Gimesia maris: one gene and its partner. The protein of the gene in region 2 interacts with the protein of the main gene of each other region in a pairwise test. Links are inferred from orthologs where the notes say so. Each region holds a gene or a part of one and is shown on either strand. Other genes may lie near its edges.

Region 1 (6,995 bases), 410 kb from region 2 along the record:
ACCATTCACTGGCGGCAGGGCGCTGGTTCGACTGTCAGAATCACGAAACTCGCGCGACCAGTCCAGCCAGCGATTCCATTCTTCTCGTCCCAGGTTCGTCGCTCCGGACTCGAACACACTGTCAGGCATCTGTTTCAAAATTATTTTGGCCTGTTCCAGCATGCTTTTAGCTTCATTTTTTTTCCCTAATGCTTCGTAACAGCCCGACATCTTCATATACGCAATCAACACTTCCGTACATTGCGGGTACCGGTTTACGGCATCGTGATACGATTTAATTGCCTCGGCGTACTCTTCCGTCAGATACAAGATGTGCGCTTTTCCAAAACAGCTCGACTTGAGTAACTGCTTTCCCAGTGCATCAAGTCTGTCTCGATTTTCCAACTGACGCAGATCCCGATTCAGATATTGAAGTTGTGTCAGAGCCTGATTCAAATAGCCAAACTGCTTCCGTTTTAATTCCTGTCGGGCGTTGTCTGTCCTGGCTTCCTTCATCTCCCGGAGTGGTTGATCTGACAGATTCTGTAAAGACCGGGCCAGCAGATAGCGTGCTTCCGATATTTTTTCTGATTCTGGATAACGTTTGACATATTCGGTCAGACGTCGTGTGGCCTCTTCATAATAACGATTCTGCCTCGAACCTGTGATCTGTCCTTCCGGCGCATCTTCTGCGGTCTCGCTCTGTTTTTCTGACTCGGCAATTTTTCCCTGGTGAAAATTCAACTTACCCAGCGAAAACAATGCATCCCCCCACTGTTTTGCTTTGGGGGTTAACTGGCTCGACTCCAGAATCTCTTTCCATACGGCTTGAGCCTGATCAAGTTCATTCTTTTCCAGATAAACAATCCCCAGTAAATACTGGGCCTCAAAGGCAGAGACATCGGTCGGGTAATTTGTCATCACTCGTTCGAAGTGGTTAATCGCTTCATCAAGCCGATCCAGCTCCAGTAAAATCTCACCTCGCTGAACGAGAGCCTGCGGCATTTGCTTTTCCGGATTCGTATTGATGAACCGTGTCAGCACTTTGAGCGCGGTTTCGAAATCCAGACCTTTTTGAAAGTGATCTGCGGAGATGGCAAGAATATCTCCATATCGATCCGAAGTCGTCAATCGACGGGCGAGTTCAAAATAGGCACGCCCGCTCTGCTTCCAGTGTTCATTCAATTCGCCTCTAAGAGACTCCTGCTCTGTGACAGTTGCTTCTTCATAGCGGCGTTGCAGATATTCCGCCCAGCGACGATTGGCATTCGCAGCCAGTTCCTTCGACTGGACTTCCGGCAGCAAAGGAGGCAGATAATCAGAGAGTTGAATCGCCGCATTGAAGTAGGTCACGTCATCTTTGATCCGGTCTTCATCCACCCAGTCGTTCCATGCATTCAGAACATATGTCTTCACGCTCTGCAGACTGATCCAGCGATTGCGGAATTCATCCGGACTGTGAATGGACCGCAACGCAGTCCGATAAGCAATCAGGGATTCTTCGGTACGACCATTTTTCCGTAGTAATTCAGCCAGACGCAGAAATGCCGCCAGGCCTTCCTGCGTTCCGGCATAGCGATGAGTTGTCTGTTCAAAAAAATCAATGGCACCATCAGCATCACCAAGCGACTCGGCACACACTCCCATCAGGTAGGAAGCCTGCCTGGAAAATTTACGCTCCAGCCCCAGATTGTCTTTGACCGGCGCCAGAATCGTTAATGCTTCCTTGTAATTCCCTTCCGCCATCAGAGTTTGTGCCTGAAACACCAGTGTCACCTGATTCACAGACTCCTGCTGCTTGACCCGGTCCAGTACCTCCTGTGCCTCAGTATTCTTGCCTTGCGCCAGGAAAATCTGTGCACGCTGCAAATACAATCGATCCCGCATCTCAGGATCCAGATCTTCCAGTTGCAGACACTCTGAATTCAAATCAAATGCCTGCTTTAACTCAGACGGTTCTTTGTGATCGAGATAAATGTCCGTCAGCGACATGGATGCATTTAACTTATTTTCTGCAAACGTACTGACAGCTTCTTCCAGCAGCGGGCGCGACTTTTGAATGGAACCTGACTTGTAGAGACTGGTACCAAGTGCATAGCACCATTCTGGACGATGTTCCTGATCAATGGCCCTGCGTTCTGCTTCTCTCAGATAACGGCTGGCGATCAGATACTGGTGATCCTGAGCTTCCCCATGCAGTTCTTCCGCATTCTGGAAAGCAACAACACCAAAAATAAAGTACAAAGCACCCGGGAAATCCGGATCCAGATATTCCTGTTTTTTCAGTGCATAAGCCAGTTCAAGTGCCTCGGACCGTGTTTTGGTATCTGTCGATGACCCCAGAATCTGCAGTGCTTCTGCCAGTGTTTCTTTCGGAGTCTTTTCCGGTTCACCAGAGAGAGACATCAGATATCCACCCAGCAGAAGAAGTACAGGCACGATACCCGCCAGAATCTTCCAACGCGATTTGACAAAGCCTGTGACACGAGCGCGCAATGCAACCGAATCAGAGGCAGCAGACTCGATATCTGCATCTCCGGATTTTTTTTCAGGTGGGTCCTGCACGGCGACGTTCGCTGACTCATCTGATTCTGGTTGTGCTTTTGTTTCTTTGGCCATGACTGCGCTACCTGTGATGAAACCGGCTCGTCCTCAACAGGGACGCGTAACCTGATTCGATATCAGCAGGTGATTGAGGGGATGGAAAATGGAAGTAATCAGCAGAATTGTTGAAATGAATTGTAGTATTCCACAAAGGGAAGAAATCCGCTTCGCAGAAATAATCTGAGAGTGTTGTGATGGTTCAGGAATTGAATAGGAGAGAGGTGTAACTTGAGTATTAATACAAAAAAAAGCGAATTTTTGTCAATATTGATTCAAGTCAGCCCCAGAAAACTGGGCAGTGAGCAGCTCCTGTTTCCTGCAAATCACAAAACAGGTAAACTGACGAATTCAGCGAAGCGCATTTCGCAATCGTTGTGCCGTCCGTTCCGGAGGCGTCTCACTGGAATGATCAAAGGGAACCCGCTGATACATCAATGTCTGCTTCAGGATTTCTGCGGCAGGAGGCCCGGCTATCGTTCCCCCATAATGGTTCTCGCCCACAGAAGGTTCATTCACCACAACCAGCACAAGAACACGTGGATCATGTGCCGGGGCACCACAAATAAAAGAACTGACATGTAACTCGGAAGAATACTTACCTGTTTTCGGATCGGGCTTTTGGGCGGTTCCGGTCTTCCCAAACACCACATACTCCTCAAGCTGAGCTTTCCTCCCGGTCCCTCGTGTTACCGTTTCCACCATAGGAACCTGAACCAGCCAGTCAGCGACTTCCGGAGAAACAATCGGTGTGGAAACAAGGGGGCGTACCTGATCTGACTCTTCTTCAGAACGGGGAAAGTAATTATGATCAATCTGATCACGGATCAAACGCGGATTCAACAATTTCCCCTGATTCGCCAGAGCCACATGTCCAGTAATCAGTTGCACCGGCGTGACAGCGATTTCCTGGCCCATCGGTACTGAACCCGTCGAATAGATATTCCAGCGTTTTAAGGGTCTGACTATCCCTCCCAGTTCACCGGGCAGCTGGATACCGGTCTTCTGCCCAAAACCGAACGCCGTCACTGCCTCATACAGTCCCGGATTGGTCAGTTTCTCTCCAATTTTCGCCATACCAATGTTGCTCGACTTTACGAGCACATCCGTCACGCTCAACAGCCCGTAACTGTGATGATCGTGCAACAGTCGCTTTCCCATACGGTATTCGCCATGCTCACAATCAAATTCATCCTCGGTTTGAATCAATCCCTTTTCGAGCGCCGCTGCGACAATAAACGGCTTGAGTGTGGAACCAGGCTCATAGATCGAAGCAATCGCTGTATTTTTCCAGGCAGATTCATCAATCCCCTCAGGATGATTCAGATCGAAAGTCGGAACCGATGCCATCGCCAGGACTTCACAGGTTTTGACATCCATTACGATCGCACAGGCACTTTTGGGCTTCCACTCTTCGACAATGGACTGGAGTTGCCGTTCCGTGTAGAGCTGAATAATGGAATCCAGCGTCACCACCAGCGTCTCCCCGTTTCTGGCCGCGACGCGGGAGTCATTGCGTACTTCAATCACGCGGCCATGCGCATCGCGAATCAGAAAACGATAACCGTCCTGACCACAAATCAGATGGTCAAATGCTTCTTCCAGCCCCCCCTGACCTTTCCCATCAATATCCCGCAGTCCGAGAGCATGTGCTGCTAAAGCACCTTGTGGGTACTGTCTGCGGTATTCCTGCCGAAACCCCCAGACAGCATCTGAGAGACCCAATGCCCGGATCGCTGACAGTTCCTGATCAGAGAGACGCCGTTTGACCCACAGGAACAGTTTGTCCTGGTTTTCATTTAACCGTTTGCGAAACGCAGCCGCATCCAGTTGCAGAATGTCGCAGATCCGGTCGACTTTCTTCTTATTTTCCAGGCGCTGGGGAACAACATACAGGCTGTTACTGACAATGGTCGTTGCCAGCAGTCGACCGTTCCGATCAAGAATGTCTCCTGGTCGCGCGGGAATTTTTTCTTTATAGACCTGCTGTCGAGCCACAACCCGGGCAAACTGTCGATGTCCAATGTATTGCAGATAGACCAGCCGCCCCGAAATCACCAGCCAGGCCAGCACCACCACCAGAACCAGGCTCCAGGTGCGCCAGCTGTTTCGCAGATTCGATGGTACCAAATTCAAGAATTGCTTCTCCCGCAGAACTGCCTGCTGCTGATCACCGCCCGACGACAGACTACAATATCATGCAGACAGTATTATTTTTCTGCCTGTCCCTTATGAGGATTTAAATGCCATTGCAGCAACGGCATCTCGCGACGGTTGCTCAGAGCAGGCTGCTGATTGGATTCGACATCCAGTTCCCCGCGTTCGATCGAGTTCAACACCTGACGGGGTGAACCCGCGCGTTGTGTTGCCAGCTTCATCTTCGCATGAGCATTCACCAGAACATCCAGCTGATAATGCTGCCGACTGACCAGTCGTTTCAGCTTCAGACTCTCTTTTTCGAGTGCAATTCCAATCAGAGAGACGGCAACCGCCAGTAAGATTGCACTACTGAAACGGAATAACATCCAATCGACCTTCCTCACCAGCGAGAATGTTAGAGAGCATCACATTTAATCAGAGCGTCTGTCAATCTGATATTCTCGGTCCAAATAGACCTGGAGACGCGATAGTCAAACTGGACACAGTCTATCAGGAAGTTCGCCGCTGGCTAAGTTGATAATGAAACAGGAGGCACCATTGCGCCTGTATTCACTATCGGCTGGATGAGTTTCCAGGAACAAGACTGACCCGGCTGGCATCATAAGGCAGTTGCAATTCTGTTCCAATTTGAAGCTTGTTCGGGTTTTGCAGTCTCTGCCGGTTAATCTGATAAATCTGATACCAGCGGGAAGACCGTCCCAGATGCTTCTGTGAAATATCAGTCAATGTGTCGTTGCTACCCACGCGGTACATGGGGCGTCCATCGGTACTGATAAAAAACCCGGCTGTTTTACCTGGTTTGCGGACGGCAGTACTACCGGTAAACTCGCTGACTGTCGTCTGGGTTATCTTATGGCTGGCCTGGTATCGTGCTTCAATCGCAGCCTGATCAGGCGCAATCAATTTCAAACCGGGTTTCATTTTGCGAGGATCACTGACCCGACTCTTATTGATCTGCGCCAGCAGTTGAAAATAACGACCGGTTCCATACAGTTTTTTCGAAATCGTCCAGAAATTCTCACCATTTTGAACGACATATTCCCCGCCGACTGCTGTCGCAGACTGCTGACTGAATGATTCTTCCTGAATCGCTCCAAACTCCTGGGTAGAAACTTCTTTTACAGGGGCAGGTCCGTCAAACAGCCCGCGTGCCTGTGGCTGATTTTCTGCGGTCATTTCGTCTTCACGAAACGTATTCGAATCAATGGCGGCTGCAGGACGTTTCACAGTCGTCACACTTTCTGCCTGTTGTGCTGAAAACTCTTCGGCTCGAAAATCCCCAAAACGCTCTTCAGTCTGAGCGACTTCCGTCTCGCTAAATTCCGAAACAGCGGGGCGTTCAAACTCCTCGTTAGCCATGGCCGGTGTTTCCGACTCAAAAGAATTCTCGAGTCCCGCAGCGGGAGCCTGAGGTTGTTCCTGGGCAAAACCGGAATCACTAAATTCGTCGAAACCTTTGGAATTGGAAATTTCAGTGATATTTACTTTGGCCGTCTTCTCAGCCACGGGATCAAATTTCTGCATCGGAACAGAATTTTTATCTTCCGCCAGACCAAAATCGTCAAACTCACTGGCAGCAGGCTGCTGAGACTGCATTGATTGAGCCGGTTCTGGCTCTGCTCCGAATGGATTTTCATCGACCTGAACGGTGTCTGTTCCCGTTTCAGCAGCAGAACCAAATTCATTTGCTGCAGGCTGCTCCATTAAGCCTGATTGATCGCTGGCTGCTGGTTGAGAAAAACCAGACGCCGGTTCATTACCAAATTCGTTCGCTGGAGGTGTTGCCGCTGGCTGCTGCGCAAACTGGTCGGCCCCGCCAAAGGGGTCCTGTTGCGGTTTATCAAAAGCGGCAGGTTCTGCCTGGTTCTGCATGCCATTCTGAAATTCATTCGCAGATGGATTCGAAAAATCATTTGCGGGTTGCGGCGGTGGATCAAACTGTTCAAATCCGTTATCCGACTGATTGGCAGCGATCTCCACAGGCTGCGCTGGCTCATTCTGTGATTGAAAGGCATTCTGATCGAACTGACTGGTTTCCGTTGCGGCTGATTGCGCCGGGCCAAACGGGTTATCCTGAGCCGACTGCTCGGCGGGAGTTGAAAAGCCTGTATCTTCAGCCGGAGGATTAAAGTCACTGGAATGCTCGGCGACTTGACCCGTTGTTTTGGAGTCGTCGCTACCAGCTGCGAAAGGATCTACTTTCCCGGACGATTCCTCTACCTGCCCTCCCTCTTCCGGACCATTAATGGCGACAG
Region 2 (7,985 bases):
CTGACGGATGGCCTGGACGGTCTGGCCAGCGGTTGCATGGTATTTGCCGGTTCTGCCTTCGCCGGCCTGACCTATCTGGCGGGACATAAAGTGATGGCGGAATATCTGCAGGTCCCCTTCATTCCGGGAGCGGGTGAGTTAAGTATTCTGCTGGGAGCCACAGTCGGCGCGGTGCTGGGGTTCCTCTGGTTCAACTGTTATCCCGCCCAGGTTTTCATGGGGGATACGGGCTCGCTGCCTCTGGGGGCACTACTGGGATTTTCCGCGCTGGTCATCCGCCAGGAAGCGTTACTGGTCATCGCCGGTGGTGTCTTTGTGGTGGAAACATTGAGTGTGATCATTCAGGTTTTCTGGTATCGACGGACCGGCGTGCGTGTGCTGGCCTGCAGTCCGCTGCATAATCATTATCTGTTTAAGGGTCAGCATGAGATGAAGATTGTGGTCCGTTTCTGGATCTGCTCTGCCCTGCTGGCGATCATTGCCATCTCCAGCTTGAAGATTGCGACTTGAGTTGACCTGTTGCGACTGGATTTCCGATCGTGCCGTTTCTATTGATCAGCGGAAATAGCAGAGCTGGGAAAAGGCCTGTTAGCGCGGTTTTGTCAGCTGGTTCGCATCATTGCTGATTGTTTCTAAATCGTGATATCCCATAGGGCTTACCATTCAGGGCTGATCGTTTTTGAAGTCGATTTCATTGATATGCATTCTTCATTATCAATGAGAGTTTATCGATGAAGTCATCATTCCCAATCGATTCTCAGCCGGAGCACGATCGCAGCCTGTTTATTTCGATGGCCTGCGCGCTGCTGGGGATCGGCGTGTTGATGGTGCACAGTGCCAGCATCACATCCTGGCCGACCGAATTCGAGCAGGTGTATTTATCCAGGCACCTGGTCTTCCTGGCGATCGCGGCCTGTGTGGCATCGAGTGCTTCGTATCTTCCCGCCCGGTTCTGGTACGACCGTGCTCCCCTGCTTTTCTGGGGAACGGTGGTGTTGCTGATACTGGTGTTGATTCCTGGAATCGGAACGCGGGTGAATGGCGCCCAGCGCTGGTTGCGGTTTGGTTCTGTTTCTCTTCAGCCTTCGGAACTGGCAAAAATTGCACTCCCGCTGCTGACAGTGCGCTTGATGGTACAGCGTCGCAGTTCGGTCAGACACTGGTTCAAAGGGACGGTCCCCTTACTGATTCCACTGGCGATTATTATTCCCCTGGTGATCAAGCAACCCGATCTGGGCACGACCCTGTTTCTGGCGGGTGGTGTCATGATTGCCCTCTTTCTGGGGGGATGGCCGATCCGAAACTTTATTGTTGGACTGCTGTGTGCCTTGCCTGCTGTTGGAATGCTGGTCGCGTTACGTCCTTATCAGTTGAAGCGTATCAGCGGTTTTCTGGATACCTGGACCAACTGGGAATCGGCACCGTACCAGTTGAAGCAGTCACTCATGGCATTGGGAACCGGCGGCGTTTCTGGATCCGGGCTGGGAAAAGGGGCGCAAAAATTAAGCTTTCTTCCTGAAGCGAATACCGACTTTGTGTTTTCCGTCGCTGGTGAAGAACTGGGGCTGATTGGTACTCTCGCGATTGTCGGATTGTGGCTTGGTCTGTTTCTGGCTGGTTTGAACATCATTCGCTCACAGAAACAGAATTCCTACGCGTATGTGGTCAGCCTGACTTTACTGATGCAGTTGGTTTTTCAGGCCATTCTCAATGTGGCTGTGGTCACCGCCATGGTGCCTCCTAAAGGGATTTCGCATCCCTTAATCAGTTATGGTGGTACGAACCTGATGGTAAGTCTGCTCTCGCTGGGAATTATTATCAGCCTGACACGTTCTGTGACAGATGACGATCTCGTGATTGATCCCGAGCTCGATCAGAATGATGAACTGCTCATGAATGAAGCGGTTGTTCTCGCTGAGGAGAAGACACCGTTAGAGGTGGATTCCTCCGAAGAGTGCGAAGATGAAGAGTGCGAAGATGAAGAGTGCGAAGATGAAGAGTGCGAAGATGAAGAGTGCGAAGATGAAGAGTGCGAAGATGAAGAGTGCGAAGATGAAGAGTGCGAAGATGAAGAGTGCGAAGATGAAGAGTGCGAAGATGAAGAGTGCGAAGATGAAGAGTACGAGGATGAAGAGTACGAGGATGAAGAGTACGAGGATGAAGAAGATCTCGAGTCAGAAGAGAAGTCTTAGCTGGGATTTGAGGAGAGATGTTTCTATGCTGGTAAAGCATGTATCAGTTTGATTCCATCACTCTTGTCAGGTAGTCCCATTCTAATATGTCCCCTTCGATTCTTGATGGCAAATCGATCGTTTTTGCAGGTGGTGGCACTGGTGGCCATTTACTTCCCGGTCTGGCTGTCGCGGCGGAACTGGTTTCACGGGGGAACTGCAGGATCAGTTTTGTGGGGACCAACCGGTCAGTCGAACAACAGATCATTGCGCGGACCGGATATGAGCATGTCGATCTGCCTGTCGCTCCATTGAATACGGCGTTCCGAAACCCCTTCCGTTTTTTCGTGAATCATTTCCAGGCCTATTGGAAGGGACGTTCCTTTTTAAGAGAGACTAAGCCTGCACTGGTGATCGGCCTGGGAGGCATGGCGAGTGTGCCCGTCATTCTGGAAGCTTCCCGTTTAAAGCTGCCCATCATGCTGCTGGAACAGAATATTGTCTGTGGTAAAGCGAATCACTTTCTTCTGGGGCGGGCTGATGTGATCTGCAGTTCCTTTCCCGATACGATCTGGAACCGTTCCCAGATTGAGACGAGGCAGAAGCCGCGCGTCGTGGTGACTGGCAATCCCGTGCGGACGGAAATCAGGCGACTGGCTGAATCAGCGCAGGAGATTACTTCTCGCGGTAAAGATGGCGAATTTGTGATCCTGGTGCTGGGAGGCAGCCAGGGAGCTGTCTCGGTGAATTCTGCTGTGATCAATATGCTGGAACGGTCTCAGGATCAGCTACCGGAAACTATTCGGCTCGTGCATCAGGCGGGGGAAAAAGATTTTCACCGTGTCGAAAAAGCTTATGAAAGACTGGTGGATGCGATTCCCCGTCTGAATGTGACGATTCAGCCCTTCTTCGATGAGCTGTTGGACTGGTACGCTCGCGCTAATCTCGTCATTTCCCGCTCAGGGGCGACAACTCTCGCCGAACTGGCCTGTGCCGGCTGCCCCACAATTCTGATTCCCTATCCGGGGTCGGTGAATGAGCATCAGTTACTGAATGCCCGCTATTTTGAACAGCACGGGGCCGCTGCGATTGTCGAACAGTCTCCTGATTCTGAACTAACGGCAGGTCAGCTGCAGGATGCTGTTTTGAAGTTGCTGTTTGATGAAGGGCGACGAATGCAAATGGCGGAAAACATGCGCCCCCTGGCTTTGCCTGCAGCAGCAACTCGGGTTGCTGACGAAGTGGTGTCTTTGATCTCTGGTTGAATTGACCGCAATGTGTTCAGGGGAACACTGTTCGGTTCCGTCCAGAGTCATTTTCACAGTGCAACTGAGGGGGATGTTCCTTTTTTCCGGCTGCTTTTTCTGGTTTTAACGAAACCTCAAAGTTTGATGATTCACGAATCAGAGTCGATTTGTTACCTTTTCCCATTCCTGATTCACAGACAAAACAGAATTCCATTCATTAGATGGAGTCGAGTCGACTAGACTGTGTCCAGTTTTACTGTAGCGTCTCCAGGATCATCTGAACCGGGTATATTAGACCGTGGGGTGCTCTGGTGAAATGTGATGCGTTCTAAACACGACCGCCGGTCAGTGTAATCAGTAGTTTGTTCATTTTTTTGCAGAGAAACGGAGAGAGAAAGTGTCGCTCATTGTCCAGAAGTTTGGTGGAACGAGTGTAGCAGATACCAGTAAGATTCTGGCAGCGGCCCGTCGGGCAACCGAAATGCAACAGGCGGGGCACCAGGTTGTGATGGTCGTCAGTGCGCGCGGTAAAAAAACAGACGAACTGGTCAGGCTGGCTGCAGAAATAACGGACCACCCTACTCCGCGCGAGATGGACATGCTGCTCTCGACAGGCGAGCAGGAATCAGTGGCTCTGATGGCGATGGCATTGCATAAGCTGGGAGTCGAAGCGATCAGCCTGACAGGGTCGCAGATCGGGGTCGTGACCGATTCTTCCCACACCAAAGCCCGGATTATTTCAATCTCTACCGAGCGGATGCGTGCTGCTCTGAATGAAGGAAAAATTGTGATCGCCGCTGGATTCCAGGGGCGGGATAAAGACTGGAATATCACAACACTGGGGCGTGGTGGCAGTGATACGACGGCGACTGCCCTGGCTGCCGTGCTGGATGCGGACATGTGTGAAATTTATACGGATGTGGAAGGTGTATTTACCACCGATCCCCGTATTGTTACGGAAGCACATAAAATCGACAGCATCTCATACGATGAAATGCTGGAACTGGCCAGTCTGGGTGCGGGCGTCATGCATTCCCGGTCGATTGAGTTCGCGAAAAAATATAAGGTCCCTCTAAAAGTACGCCCTTCTTTTTCTGATGGAGAAGGAACCCTGATTGCGGTTCAACCGCTGGAAGGTGCCCCCGTGGTGACCGGGGTGGCATTCGTACGGGATGAAGTGCGCGTGAGTCTGACCGATATCCCTGACGAACCGGGGATCATGGGGAGTATCTTCACACGGATGGCCGAGCGTAAGATCTGCCTGGACATGATCGTGCAGGATGTGGGAACCGCAGGTCTGGCCCGCGTTTCCTTTACCGTTCCCCAGTCCGATCTGGCAGAAACATTGACGGCTGCTACCGAAGCCATCGAGGCAATCGGAGCCGGGAAAATCCAACATGGCACAAATCTATCCAAGGTTTCCATCGTGGGCTGCGGAATGCGGAACCATTACGGAGTGGCCAGCCGCATGTTTACCATTCTGGCTGAAGCCGGTATCAATGTGGGCATGATTACGACGAGTGAAATTAAGCTGACCGTGCTTGTGAACCGCGATCAGTGTGAAAAGGCGGTCCAGGTAATTCATAACGGATTCGAGTTGAATCAGCTTTCCAGTTATTCGTTTGCAACCAATGAAAAGCTGTCAGATGGTCAGCAGACAGGTGAGTCTGCCCAGGTTTTGACGACGCTTGAGCAGGACATTATTAATCAGCTGTCTCACATGGAAGACATCGTGGTCAGTGAAGTGCTGCTGGATCAAAACCAGTCCCGCGTTACGGTCAGAAATCTGCCTGACAATCCGGGAATCTGTTCGCGGTTGTTCTCGGTCGTTGCCGAGGGGGGCGTTTCGGTCGATATGATCGTACAGAACATGGGAGAAGACGAGCAGGCACATCTGTCATTTACAGTTCCGCGGACTTCCCTGGAAAAAAGCCTGGAACTGGTGAGCCCGCTGTTGAAAGAATGGGGCGATGCCGAACTGAGTCACGAGGCTGAAATTGCCAAGTTATCTGTCGTCGGGATTGGTTTACGCAGCCATACGGGTGTGGGGCAGTCCATGTTCAGCGCGCTCGCGGAAGCGGGCATCAACATTCAAATGATTAACACCAGCGAAACCCGCATCAGTGCCGTTGTCGATCATGAACAGGGCGAAGCCGCTTACCGGGGACTGTTGCAGAAATTCGACCTGGGCTAGACTGTGTCCCGTTTTACTGTAGCGTTTCCAGGTCTATTTGGGACGAGTCTATTAGCTTGAGTGCCGCTCTGGTTAGATATGATTCGGTCTGAATTCATTTACAACTCTTCAGCGAGCGCAGACTCCAGGATCTGAGGAAGTTGTGCAGAGAATCTGCTCCGCGGCATGACTTCTGAGCAGCCTGCTTCCCGGGCAGCTTCGAGTTTTTCGACATCCACGTGCGGTCCAAACGCGACACTGATGAGAGCGGGATGCTCCTGGTGGATTGATTTCAGCTGTTCCCAGTTTAATGAGGGCTGGTTGAGATCCACCAGCAGAACCTGGCGAATGGTGTCATCCAGTTGCGCCAGGGCCTGACGCGTGCTGAGCACGGTACAGAATGTGTATTCCAACTGTCGGGCGGCCCCGGTAATCTGGCTCGAAAACATGATGTCCGAACAGAGAATGAGTACCTGGGATGCTGGTTTTGTCATAATTGGTTACCGGGTATTTTCAGATTGTGGAGCGATGAAAATGGACGTGTTGCCATTCCCCATCCTGTTTCTGCCAGATGCGGGTTTCTTCGCAGGCAGCACTGGAATCGTGGCCATGTTCATCGATTGCCTGGACAATGCGGACATAAGTAATGAGGGCGACTTCGCCCATGATTGAGACCATGGGCGAACTGATGGTCGACTGGCGCGGCCTGCCCGTGGGATTCATGTCGAAATAAAAGCGATGGAAATCCATCCCTGAAATCAGGTGCCCCCTGGCTTCCGGTTCAAAGGCGGTCAGCTCTTCATCGCAGAGACTGGTGTAGGTGTTCCAGTCTTTATGGTCGATGGAATCCAGAAGTTGCTTGCTGAGTTTTAACAACTCTTGTACGTCGTTATCGGACATGAATGAGTCTTTCAGAAACGGATTGATGGAGTTCAGTTTTGATCCATTTTATCCGTTAGTTCAATTTCTGGAAATTGAATGGTCTTTTTATTTTCTGAAGAACTCTGATCTGGTACGTACTCATCAATGGTTGCCGTTTCGCTCGATTTTTTTTGATGCTCCGGCAATGGAATGTCCAGTGACCGTACATCATCAGAAACTGCTGTCAGAGTATTTTCCGGTAAGATCCCCTCCAGTGATTTGAGGTTGATTGTCGAGCCGACGTCGACAAAGACTTGCGGATCGTAGTCGACCTGAAAATTGACGTCGGCAATCGACAGCAGGCAGCCGGGAATCAGCTTGGTGTCCCGTTTCGGAGTCAGTTTCTGACCATCAATGAAGGTACCATTGGAACTGCCCAGATCATGGACCAGGGCTACAGAACCGGTCAGGAATATTTTGCAGTGGTGCCGGCTGACCAGATCGGATTTCAGCTTGATATCGCAGTCAGCAGCTCTTCCGATCAAAGTCGTTTTTGTGAGCGTCATGGTTTTAGTTTTAGGGGACGAACTTTGAACACTCAAACGAATTTTCATGACTCTACCACACGTAAGAAAACCCGCCGAAGTAAGGCTTCGGCGGGAAATTAGTTGATCGTTGGATCTATTATAGGCCCCCTGCTGACGCAAGTCTATGCGGCTGCAGAGTCATCACTGGGGAAAAGTTGTTCAGTACCCTGGATGATTTCCGGAGTGACCACATATTTCTTGCCGGCTTCCTGTTCGGGAAGTTCGTACATGATATCGAACATGGCCTGTTCAATGACACTGCGTAAGCCACGTGCTCCCGTATTTTTCTTTTGAGCAATACGGGCGATTTCGTGCAGTGCACCGTCAGTGAATTCCAGTTCGGCCTTTTCCATTTCGAAGAATTTCTGGAACTGCCTGACCAGAGAATTCTTGGGTTCGGTCAGAACACGTACAAGGTCTCCCTCGCCGAGCTGGGAGAGAGAAGAGAGTACGGGCAGACGTCCCAGGAGTTCCGGAATCAGACCGAATTCCAGCACGTCATCCACGGATGCCTGTGCCAGCAGGTCATTTTTAGACCGTTCCTGTACTTTCTTCTGCTGGTTATTCTGTCCGAAACCGATTGTTTTTCGCCCCAGTCGTTTCCCGACAATATCTTCCAGTCCCACAAAGGTACCGCCACAGATAAAGAGGATGTTACTGGTGTCGAGCTGAATATACTGCTGTTCGGGATGTTTGCGACCACCTTGCGGAGGCACATTGGCAACGGTCCCTTCCAGCATTTTCAGCAACGCCTGCTGAACGCCTTCGCCGGAAACATCCCGGGTGATGGAGACGTTCTGGCTGGTTTTGCCGATCTTGTCTATTTCGTCGATGAATAAAATACCACGCTGGGCAGCTTCGACATCGAAATCGGCGGCATGTAACAGCTTGAGTAACAGGTTCTCAACATCTTCGCCCACATAACCGGCTTCGGTTAGCGTGGTGG

Evidence for each region. The genes of interacting proteins can lie anywhere in the genome.
Region 1: the proteins of GmarT_RS11805 (region 2) and GmarT_RS10200 interact in binary tests that used the Escherichia coli proteins (3 or more experiments, as listed by UniProt). The link is inferred for Gimesia maris from one-to-one orthologs.

The regions. Positions count from the first base shown.
Region 1 is NZ_CP042910.1:2,761,064-2,768,058, reverse strand. What follows is about bases 2,325-5,239. They hold GmarT_RS10200 (peptidoglycan D,D-transpeptidase FtsI family protein), read right to left. Parts: upstream 4,717-5,239; coding sequence 2,932-4,716; downstream 2,325-2,931. Other genes in these bases: GmarT_RS10195 (hypothetical protein), read right to left, coding at 4,791-5,105; GmarT_RS10205 (tetratricopeptide repeat protein), read right to left, coding at 2,325-2,598. Outside these bases: more of GmarT_RS10205, read right to left, coding at 1-2,324; GmarT_RS10190 (LysM peptidoglycan-binding domain-containing protein), read right to left, coding at 5,293-6,995. UniProt on the Escherichia coli protein: Essential cell division protein that catalyzes cross-linking of the peptidoglycan cell wall at the division septum. Required for localization of FtsN.
Region 2 is NZ_CP042910.1:3,168,596-3,176,580, forward strand. Bases 1-2,961 are described here. They hold GmarT_RS11805 (FtsW/RodA/SpoVE family cell cycle protein), read left to right. Parts: upstream 1-731; coding sequence 732-2,192; downstream 2,193-2,961. Other genes in these bases: mraY (phospho-N-acetylmuramoyl-pentapeptide-transferase), read left to right, coding at 1-510; murG (undecaprenyldiphospho-muramoylpentapeptide beta-N-acetylglucosaminyltransferase), read left to right, coding at 2,279-2,961. Also shown: more of murG, read left to right, coding at 2,962-3,436; GmarT_RS11820 (aspartate kinase), read left to right, coding at 3,816-5,612; GmarT_RS11825 (DNA-binding transcriptional response regulator), read right to left, coding at 5,711-6,085; GmarT_RS11830 (DUF4440 domain-containing protein), read right to left, coding at 6,105-6,491; GmarT_RS11835 (FHA domain-containing protein), read right to left, coding at 6,524-7,066; ATP-dependent Clp protease ATP-binding subunit ClpX, read right to left, coding at 7,162-7,985.